DNA from 2 places in the Intestinimonas massiliensis (ex Afouda et al. 2020) genome. Region 1 is predicted to be linked to the other one. Evidence: riboswitches for the same ligand, from Rfam matches in the RefSeq annotation. Region 1 holds a riboswitch; the other holds the start of a gene.
What was found. Region 1 has a riboswitch for FMN ahead of ribD (bifunctional diaminohydroxyphosphoribosylaminopyrimidine deaminase/5-amino-6-(5-phosphoribosylamino)uracil reductase RibD). Riboswitches for the same ligand answer to the same signal wherever they lie in the genome.
Positions count from the first base shown of each region.

Region 2: it holds a riboswitch for FMN, as region 1 does, so the genes downstream of both, BN2154_RS07230 (ECF transporter S component) here and ribD (bifunctional diaminohydroxyphosphoribosylaminopyrimidine deaminase/5-amino-6-(5-phosphoribosylamino)uracil reductase RibD) in region 1, are expected to answer to the same signal.

Region 1 covers NZ_LN869529.1:2,168,775-2,173,179, reverse strand. The annotation lists gene BN2154_RS14420 (bifunctional 3,4-dihydroxy-2-butanone-4-phosphate synthase/GTP cyclohydrolase II) at 1-792, opposite strand, end outside; gene BN2154_RS14415 (riboflavin synthase) at 805-1,461, opposite strand; gene ribD (bifunctional diaminohydroxyphosphoribosylaminopyrimidine deaminase/5-amino-6-(5-phosphoribosylamino)uracil reductase RibD) at 1,442-2,548, opposite strand; FMN riboswitch at 2,700-2,814, opposite strand; gene BN2154_RS14405 (sigma 54-interacting transcriptional regulator) at 3,117-4,405, shown strand, end outside.
Region 2 covers NZ_LN869529.1:677,815-682,219, reverse strand. The annotation lists gene BN2154_RS07245 (M23/M56 family metallopeptidase) at 1-376, opposite strand, end outside; gene BN2154_RS07240 (BlaI/MecI/CopY family transcriptional regulator) at 373-753, opposite strand; gene BN2154_RS07235 (SLOG family protein) at 884-1,396, opposite strand; FMN riboswitch at 1,547-1,686, shown strand; gene BN2154_RS07230 (ECF transporter S component) at 1,802-2,380, shown strand; gene BN2154_RS07225 (PadR family transcriptional regulator) at 2,512-2,832, shown strand; gene BN2154_RS16440 (DUF2812 domain-containing protein) at 2,829-4,037, shown strand; gene dinB (DNA polymerase IV) at 4,103-4,405, shown strand, end outside.

The sequences.
Region 1 (4,405 bases):
GCCGAAGGTGTCCCCGGTGAGGCACTCGGAGTGGACCCGGCACAGGAGGTTCTCTCCGTCCCCGATCTCCCCCTTGACCAGAGCCACATGGTGCTCGCCGTTGAGTCTGTTGCGGTAGCCGCAGGCGGTAAAGTCGCCGTACTTGGTGGGAAGCCGGGTGACGGCCACCTGCTCCACCAGCTTCTCGTGGCGCTTGCGATAGCTCTGCAGATCCCGGATGGTGATGAACTTCAGCCCCCACTCCGCTGCCTTCTGCTGCAGCTCGGAGGCGCGCATCATGGTGCCGTCCTCCCGCATGATCTCGCAGCACAGCCCGCACTCCTTCAGCCCTGCCAGCCGGCACAGGTCCACCGTGGCCTCGGTGTGGCCGCTGCGCTCCAGCACGCCGTGAGGCTTGGCCAGCAGAGGGAACATGTGGCCGGGGCGGCGGAAATCCTCCGGCCGGGCGTCCTCCTCCACGCACTTCAGGGCGGTGACCGACCGCTCGGCGGCGGAGATGCCGGTGGTGGTGGAGACGTGGTCGATGGAGACAGTAAAGGCGGTTTCGTGGTTGTCGGTGTTGTGGGAGACCATCTGGGGAAACTGCAGCTTCTGGATGTACGCCGCCGACATGGGCATGCAGATGAGCCCCTTGGCGTGGGTGGCCATGAAGTTGACGTTCTCCGTGGTGGCGAACTGGGCGGCGCAGATGAGGTCCCCCTCATTCTCCCGGTCCGGGTCGTCGGTGACCAGGATCAGACGCCCCTGCCGGAGCTCCTCCAGGGCCTCTTCAATGGTGTTGTACGGAAACATGACGGTTCCTCCTTAGAATCCATTTCGGGCTAAAAAGTCCAGGGTGATGCCGCCGGCAGGCGGGTCCGTTTCGGCCTTCGGCCGGGGTAGCAGCAGCTTTTCCACATATTTGCCGATCACATCCGTCTCCAGATTGACCACGTCGCCGGGGCGCTTGCGCCCCAGCACGGTGACGGCGGCGGTGTGGGGGATGAGGGAGACGGAGAAGCGGTCCGCCTCCACCCGGGCCACCGTCAGACTGACGCCGTCCATGGTGATGGAGCCCTTCTCTACCACGTACCGCAGCAGGGAAGGGGCGGCCTCCACCGTGTACCACACGGCGTTGTCGTCCCGTCGGAGGGCGGCCAGGCGGCCGGTGCCGTCGATATGACCGGAGACGATGTGCCCCCCGAAGCGGCCCCCCGCCGCCATGGCCCGCTCCAGGTTCACCCGGCTGCCGACGGTCAGGCTCCCCAGGGAGGAGCGGTCCAGGGTCTCGTGCATGACGTCGGCGGTGAAGCCTGTGTCATCCAGACCGGAGGCGGTCAGGCAGACGCCGTTCACCGCCACGCTGTCCCCCAGCTTCAGGTCGGAGAGCACCGCCGCCGCGCCGATGGAGAGCACCGCCGAGCGGGCCCCCCGCCGGATGGCGCGGATTACGCCCATCTCCTCAACGATTCCCGTAAACAGGGCCGTCCACCTCGCTTTCCCATAAAAAATCTTCCCCGACGGGGGTAACGACGGTGTTTTTCAGCCGTACGGCCTGGGCGGGGAGGGCTGCGCCCCGCCCCATCACCGGAGACGGGGCCTCCGCCCCGCCGAAGAGCTTGGGGGCGATGTACGCCTGGACCTTCTGGACGATTCCAGCCTCCAGCGCCGACCAGTTCAGCGTACCGCCGCCCTCCAGCAGCACGCTGTCGATGTCCGCGGCGCCCAGCCGCTCCATCAGGACGTCCAGGTCCACATGGCCGTCCCGGGCGGGGAGGACCCAGACCCGGCATCCGGCGGCCTCGTAAGGGGCGCGCCGGGCCGCGTCCCCGCAGGCGGTGGCCAGGATGGTGGGAACGGCCCGGGCCGTTTGAACGATCCGGCTGGTCAGGGGGGCGCGCAGCCGCGTATCGCAAATCACCCGCAGGGGATTTTTGCCTCCCTCCATCCGGCAGGTGAGCAGGGGATCGTCCGCCAGCACGGTACCCACCCCCGCCAGAATGGCGGTGCAGCGGTGCCGGTCCTGATGGACCCGCCGCCGGGCGGCCTCCCCAGTGATCCACTGGGAGGCCCCGGTGCGGGTGGCGATTTTTCCGTCCAGGGTCATGGCATATTTCATGACCACATAGGGCCGCCGGGTCCGAATAAAGTGGAAAAACACCTGGTTCAGGGCCTGGCACTCGGCCTCCAGCACGCCGGTCTCCACCGCCACGCCGTTTTTCCGCAGGAGCTCCAGTCCCTTGCCCGCCACCAGGGGATTGGGGTCGCCGGAGCCGGCCACCACCCGGGCGATCCCGGACGCCAGGATCGCCTCGGTGCAGGGGGGCTGCCGGCCGTGATGGCAGCAGGGCTCCAGCGTCACGTACAGAACCGCCCCCTGGGGGGATTCCGCGCAGTTTTGCAGGGCGTGGCGCTCGGCGTGGAGGGCACCGCACCGGGCATGCCAGCCCCGGCCGATGATCCGGCCCTCCTTGACGATGACGGCGCCCACCATCGGGTTGGGGGACGTCCAGCCCTGGCCCCGCTGTGCCAGCTCCAGGGCCAGACGCATATAGTCGCTGTCCTTCATGGTCCGCCTCCAAGCAACAAAAAATGCCTTGAACGGATGGTTCAAGGCACGACGGGACCACGGAAACACCCCGCCCATGGAAAGAAAAAACTCCGGAATGCAGCCATTCCAGAGCAAATCCATGCGCACAGGCGTGATAACTCCTGCGGTACACGATCTTCTTTCATCCCGACTGTACGGTCGGCTTCGGAATTTCACCGAATCATGCCTTACGGCTCGTGGGCTATACCACCGGTGGGGAACTGCGCCCCGCCCTGAAGATCCTGATTCAATTAAGTGCATTATAGGCGCATACGTCCCGGTTGTCAAGCCCGGGTTTGAGACGGCTCAGGACCACGGGCGGCCGTTGCCCTTCCGGGCGAGCTGAGGCGGTCGGCCCCGGCAGAGACGCGGTTACAGAACGTGGATGGATGCGGCAGTTCTTTCCATTCGGCGAAGATTCTTGAATTTTCCAGGTCCTCCTACTATAATAAAATTAGTCTGCGCACATCCGGTCTGGAGGCAGCCCACAGTTTGCCGCCCAGAACGTGTTACAACCAACAGGCGTCATTCAAGGAGGGAGGACGGCATGAACGAGGAGGCATTGGATCTTACCGTAGGTGTTGACGGGATCAAAGATGGCTACCGGGCAATTCTTGACACCATTTTTTGCAGCATTCTTGTGTTTGACGGCAATGGACAACTGATCCACTGCAACTGCGCCGCCCGGAATTTTTTCCATGGACTGGGCATTGATCCGGAGCGCGCGTATTTTACCCGTTTTGAGGCCTTTTCCGAGCCGATGGCAGAGCGGGTGGACCTCATCAGCGGGAAGGGCCGCTACATCATCGAGCTGGAGGGGAGGCAGGTGGTCTGCAACGTCCACCCGTGGGTGATCGACGGGGTCCGGCGGGGCACCATTTTTATCCTGCACGAATCCATGCACTCCAACTGCATCATGCAGGAGCTGGACGTGACCAACAGCCTGCTTCAGGAGATCAACATCTTCGTAGAGTCCTCTCACGACGGCATTTTGGTCACCGACAGCCAAGGCGTCGTTATCCGGGTCAACGCCGCTTTTGAGCGGGCTTTTTCAGTCCTCCGGCGGGAGGTCATTGGCCGGAACGTCACGGAGCTCATCGCCGAGGGCCTGTACCTGGATTCGGCGGCCCTCAAGGTCCTGGAGACCAGGGAGACCGCCACCGTGGTCCTGGAGCAGAAGGGGAAACGGCTCATTGCCACCGGTACCCCCGCCTTCGACATCTGCGGCAGCTTCACCTCCGTGGTGGTAAACATTCGGGACATCACCGAGCTAAACGACCTGCAAAGCCGTCTGGAGCACCAGCGCATGGTGGCGGAGGGCTACATACGGGAGCTGACCTTCATCCAGAGCCGGAATGCCCCCGGTGCGGATTTCGTGGTCCACAGCAAGGAAATGCAGCATATCATGGACACCATCAAGACCATCTCCCAGGTAGATTCCACGCTGCTCATCACCGGAGAGTCGGGCACCGGCAAGGAAGTCATTGTCAACCAGGTCCACCGCTCCAGTAACCGCCGGGACAAGCCCATCATCAAGATCAACTGCGGGGCCATCCCCGCGTCCCTGTTTGAGTCAGAGCTGTTCGGGTATGAGGACGGGGCCTTTACCGGCGCCCGCCGCCGGGGGAAAGCCGGCTTTTTTGAGCTGGCCAATGAGGGCACCCTGTTCCTGGACGAGATCGGAGAGCTGGACCTGGACCTGCAGGTCAAGCTGCTGCGGGTCATCCAGGAGGGAGAGGTCACCCGGATCGGCGGCACCAAGACGCTTCATGTGGACGTGCGCATCATTGCAGCCACCAACCGGGACCTCTGGCAGCAGGTCCAGGAGGGCAAATT
Region 2 (4,405 bases), 1.5 Mb from region 1:
AGACGGCGGCTCCCAGCAGCCAGACGGTCCCCAGCCGCTCCGCCGCGGAGCGTGTGGGGGCCTTTTCCGCCGCAGGGGGCTTGGCCCCCACAGACGGCGCGGCAGACGCCGGAGCGGCAGGTGCGGACTCCGACGGTGTCTGGGGCAGCATGATGGCGGTATACTCCGGCATGGGCAGAGTCACAGCGGGCCGCAGCAATTCCAGCGGCACCCGGACGGGCAGCAGCAGCCGCACCGCCAGCAGCAGCCACAGCACCGCACAGCTCTGTGCCCGATACCGCCGCTGGATGAGACCGGCGAAAAGCAGCAGGGGCAGCAGCACCATCGAACCGCTCAGGGACAGCAGAACAAACCGCTGAAACAGGGCTCCGATCACCGGGCTTCCCCCCTCAGCTCCTCCAGCAGGGCCTGGAGCTGGGCAATCTCCTGCTGGTCCACCGGGCCTTCGTCATAGAGGGCGGCGGCAAACCGGGTCAGGGAACCCCCGTAGAGCTTGCGGAGGATGCTCCTCCCCTCGCTTCTCTGGTAATCCGCCTGGGAGATCAAAGCCGTATAGGTATTTACTTTTCCACTTTTGACGCAGGTCAGAAAGCCCTTTTCCTCCAGCCGCTTCAGATAGCTGTGCAGCGCGCTGGCCGTCAGAGGCCGCTCAAGACCCGCCAGGATGGCGGGGGCCGTCGCCGCGCCCCCCTCCTTCCACACCACCAGCATGATGTCCAGCTCCGATTCCGGCAGCCGTCTGCTCTCTCTCATTGGGGTTCCTCCTATATTTGCATTTGCAGAAATCTCTGTGCTCGTATCTTACCTCTGCAAAAGCAGAATGTCAAGTTATTTTTGCAAATGCAAAAGTGCGGGCATCCGGAACATCCGGATACCCGCCCTGTCAGCCAATCGTTCCGTCCAGGTCCATGGTCACCACCCGCACGCCCTGCCGCATGGCATAGGTCAGGGTATACATGGTCCCCCCCAGCATCCCGTCGTAGACGGCCAGGACCAGCGAGGAGCGATCCACCATATAACGGTTGCGCCGCTGCATACAGCCGCTGGTATAGCGGTGCTGCACCATGGTCTCCAGATCACAGCGCTCCACCAGCCCGAAATAGCGGTTGCGGTCCCGTTCCTTCCAGCGGGCAGCCTGCTCCTCGCAGGGGATGGCCGCCTCCAGCGTTACGTCCGGGTGCTTTTCCCGCAGGGCCAGCACCGCTTCTCCAAAGTACATGTCGGCCCCCTGGGCCATGCCGCAGATGAAGTGGCGGTAGCCCTGCCGGTAGCAGTCCTCCAGCAGCTCCGCCAGCCGGGCCTTCAGCGCCAGACAGCGGGGGGCCCGCTCGTCCTCGCCCCAAGGGAGCTTATTGGGCCGGTGCCCGGTAAAGCAGCAGGTGGTGGCTCTGTCCATGACCTTCTCCCTCTCTCTTTTTGCTTATTGTAGTATATCCAAAAGGGCAAGTCAATGTTTTATCGAACATTTGTGCGTAAACTTTTTTGATTTTAGACTTGCTTTTTTGGGGGCTGTGCGTATAATAGAAGTTGAAAACAACTGAATCACAGATGTCTTCAGGGCAGGGTGAAAATCCCGATCGGCGGTAAAGTCCGCGACTCGTTCTCCGAACGACCGACCCGGTGGAACTCCGGGACCGACAGTGACGCATCCCATTGGATGCGAAGTCTGGATGGAAGAAGATGTGTTAAGAAACGCGCACCTTTCCCATGTTTTTAACACCTGGAAGACATTGATGCCTTTCAGGTGTTTTCCATTACATGGGGCGCAGCGGAATCCTGCGTCTGAAAAGGAGTGCTCTTTATGAATCCCCGCACCAAGCAGCTCACGGTACTGGCCATGCTCACCGCCATCGGCGCCGTTCTCATCACGCTGGTCCACTTCCCCCTGTTCCCCTCCGCCGCCTTTCTCCAGTATGACCCCGCCGACGTGCCTATTTTGATCGGCGCCTTTGCCTACGGTCCGGTAGCCGGCGTCATCATCACCGTGCTCGCTTCCTTTATCCAGGCCTTCTTCCTGGGCGGCGACGGCGTCTATGGTTTCCTCATGCACGTTATCGCCACCAGCGCCCTGGTACTGGTCTCCGCCACCATTTACCGCTTCAAGCACACCCGTGCCGGCGCCGTCGTCGGCCTGTGCTGCGGCACGCTGACCATGGGCCTTGTGATGATGGTCGCCAACCACTTTATCACCCCCATGTTCATGGGTGCTCCCACCGAAGTGGTAGACGCCATGCTTCTGCCCGTTATCCTCCCCTTTAACCTGCTCAAGGCAGGCATCAATTCCTGTATCACCTTTGTGGTCTACAAGGCCGTTTCCCGCCACATCGTCCACGGCGAGCCCAGAAAGGACGTCTCCAAGCCCGAGGCGGAAAACATCTGATCCCTCAGTCTGAAAACGCCCCGACCGTCTCAACGGCCGTCGGGGCGTTTTTTGTTTGCCTTGACAGCGCCATCCCGGAAGCTTATAATATCAACAGTCGATATCGAAGCTCGATATAAGGAGGACATGTGATGTCCAAAAGACCTCTGGAGGCGCTGACCGAGACGATGTTCTACGTGCTCATGTCCTTTCGGAAGCGGGATTTATGCGGCGCCGAGATTGCGGACTTCGTGGAGCGCAAAACCTGCGGCCGGGTCCGGCTGGGACCCGGGACCCTCTACACCATCCTGGCCAAATTTGAAGAGGAGCAGCTCATCCGTGAGGTCAACGTTCTGGGTCGGAAACGGACTTACCGTCTGACGGACAAGGGCCGCGCCCTGTACGGCGACGAACTGGAGCGGCTCAGGGCCTGCATCGCCGACGCGGAAAGCGAGGAGGATGATGAGACATGAAGCTGGTGCGCAAGCTGGTCCCCGTGGACTTTCTGGACATGCACGGCATTGAGAGCTGGCTGGAGGACATGGCCGCCAGAGGGCTTTTCTTCACCGAAATGGGCTCCTGCTTTGCCCGGTTCCGCCGGGGCAGGCCCATGCCCATCCGCTACCACGCCGAACCCAGCGGCTCTGTCCCGGCTTCGCTGGCCCGGGAGCAGGTGGACTACAGCGCCGGGCGGGGGTGGCACTATGCCGGCCCCTTTGGCCAGGCCTTTGCCGTCTACTGGGCCGATGACCCGGAGACCGAGGAATTTCACACCGATCCGGTGGCCCAGAGCTACGCGCTGGAGCATCTGAGCAGGCGGCTGACCCGCTCCGGGCTGGTGTGCGTTCTGGCGGCGCTCGTCATGGCGGCCCTCTTTCTCTGGGCGGCGGCGGACAGCGCCTTCGGCCCGGTCCAGCGGCTGGTCGAGAGCAATTCTCTCTACACCCCCCTTGCCGCCCTGCTCTGCCTGGCGTTCCTCCTCTACTATCTCCGGCAGGTCCTGGGTATCCGCCGTCTGCGGCGGCAGCTCAGCGAGGGCATCCCAGCCCCCACCGGGCGGGGCTGGAAGCGGACCGGCCTGATCCGTCAGCTCTATACCCTGCTGATGACGCTGGGCGCCGTCGCCTCCATCGCCAGCGGGGTCTACTTTTTCACTGCGGGCCGGTGGGCGTCCGAGCTGGCCGGTCTGGCCCGGCCCGCCCCGCTGCTCTCCCTGGCGGAGCTGGAGGGCGTTGAGACTTACCTCCCAGAGCCCCTTTCCTATCCCGGCTATGAGGGCCCCGACCGGGATAACTACGTGCGCTATGAGTGGTACCCCCTCTCCCAGCACTATGAGGTGAGGCAGCGCGGAACCATACCCGGCGCCGGGAATGCGTGCCACCTGCGCATGGACTGGTACGACCTGGCCCTTCCCTTCCTGGCCTCTCCCCTGCTGGACGACCTGTTTGACTACCACACCTGGAAAACCGAATATGAACCGGAGCGCTACCAGGTAAAGGAGCTGACCGCCCCCGGCTTCGACCGGCTGGCGCTGGTGACCGACACAGACTACGGCGGGCAGCAGCTTTTCGCCTGCGCCGGGGACCGTGTGATCTATCTGGACTACAATGGGACCCAGGATCTAGCGGAGCACTTGGAGCAAATCGCCCAGCTTTTGGCGTGGGAACCCGGCCCATAAATATCGAACATTCGTTTGACATTTTGAGGCTGCCGTCGTATACTGGCAGGCAGGAGGTGACCGATGTGGAGCGCACGATCTTACACTGCGATCTGAACAGCTTTTACGCCTCGGTGGAGCTGCTGGAGCGGCCCGAACTCCGGTCGGCGCCGGTGGCGGTGTGCGGCGATCCGGAGAGCCGCCACGGCATCATCCTGGCCAAAAACGAGGCGGCCAAAAAATTTCAGGTCAAGACGGCAGAGACCATCTGGCAGGCCCGCCGCAAGTGCCCGGACCTGGTGCTTCTGCCCGCACACCACGACAAGTACCGGCACTGGTCCAGGGTCATCAACGCCATCTACGAGCGGTACACCGATCTGGTGGAGCCC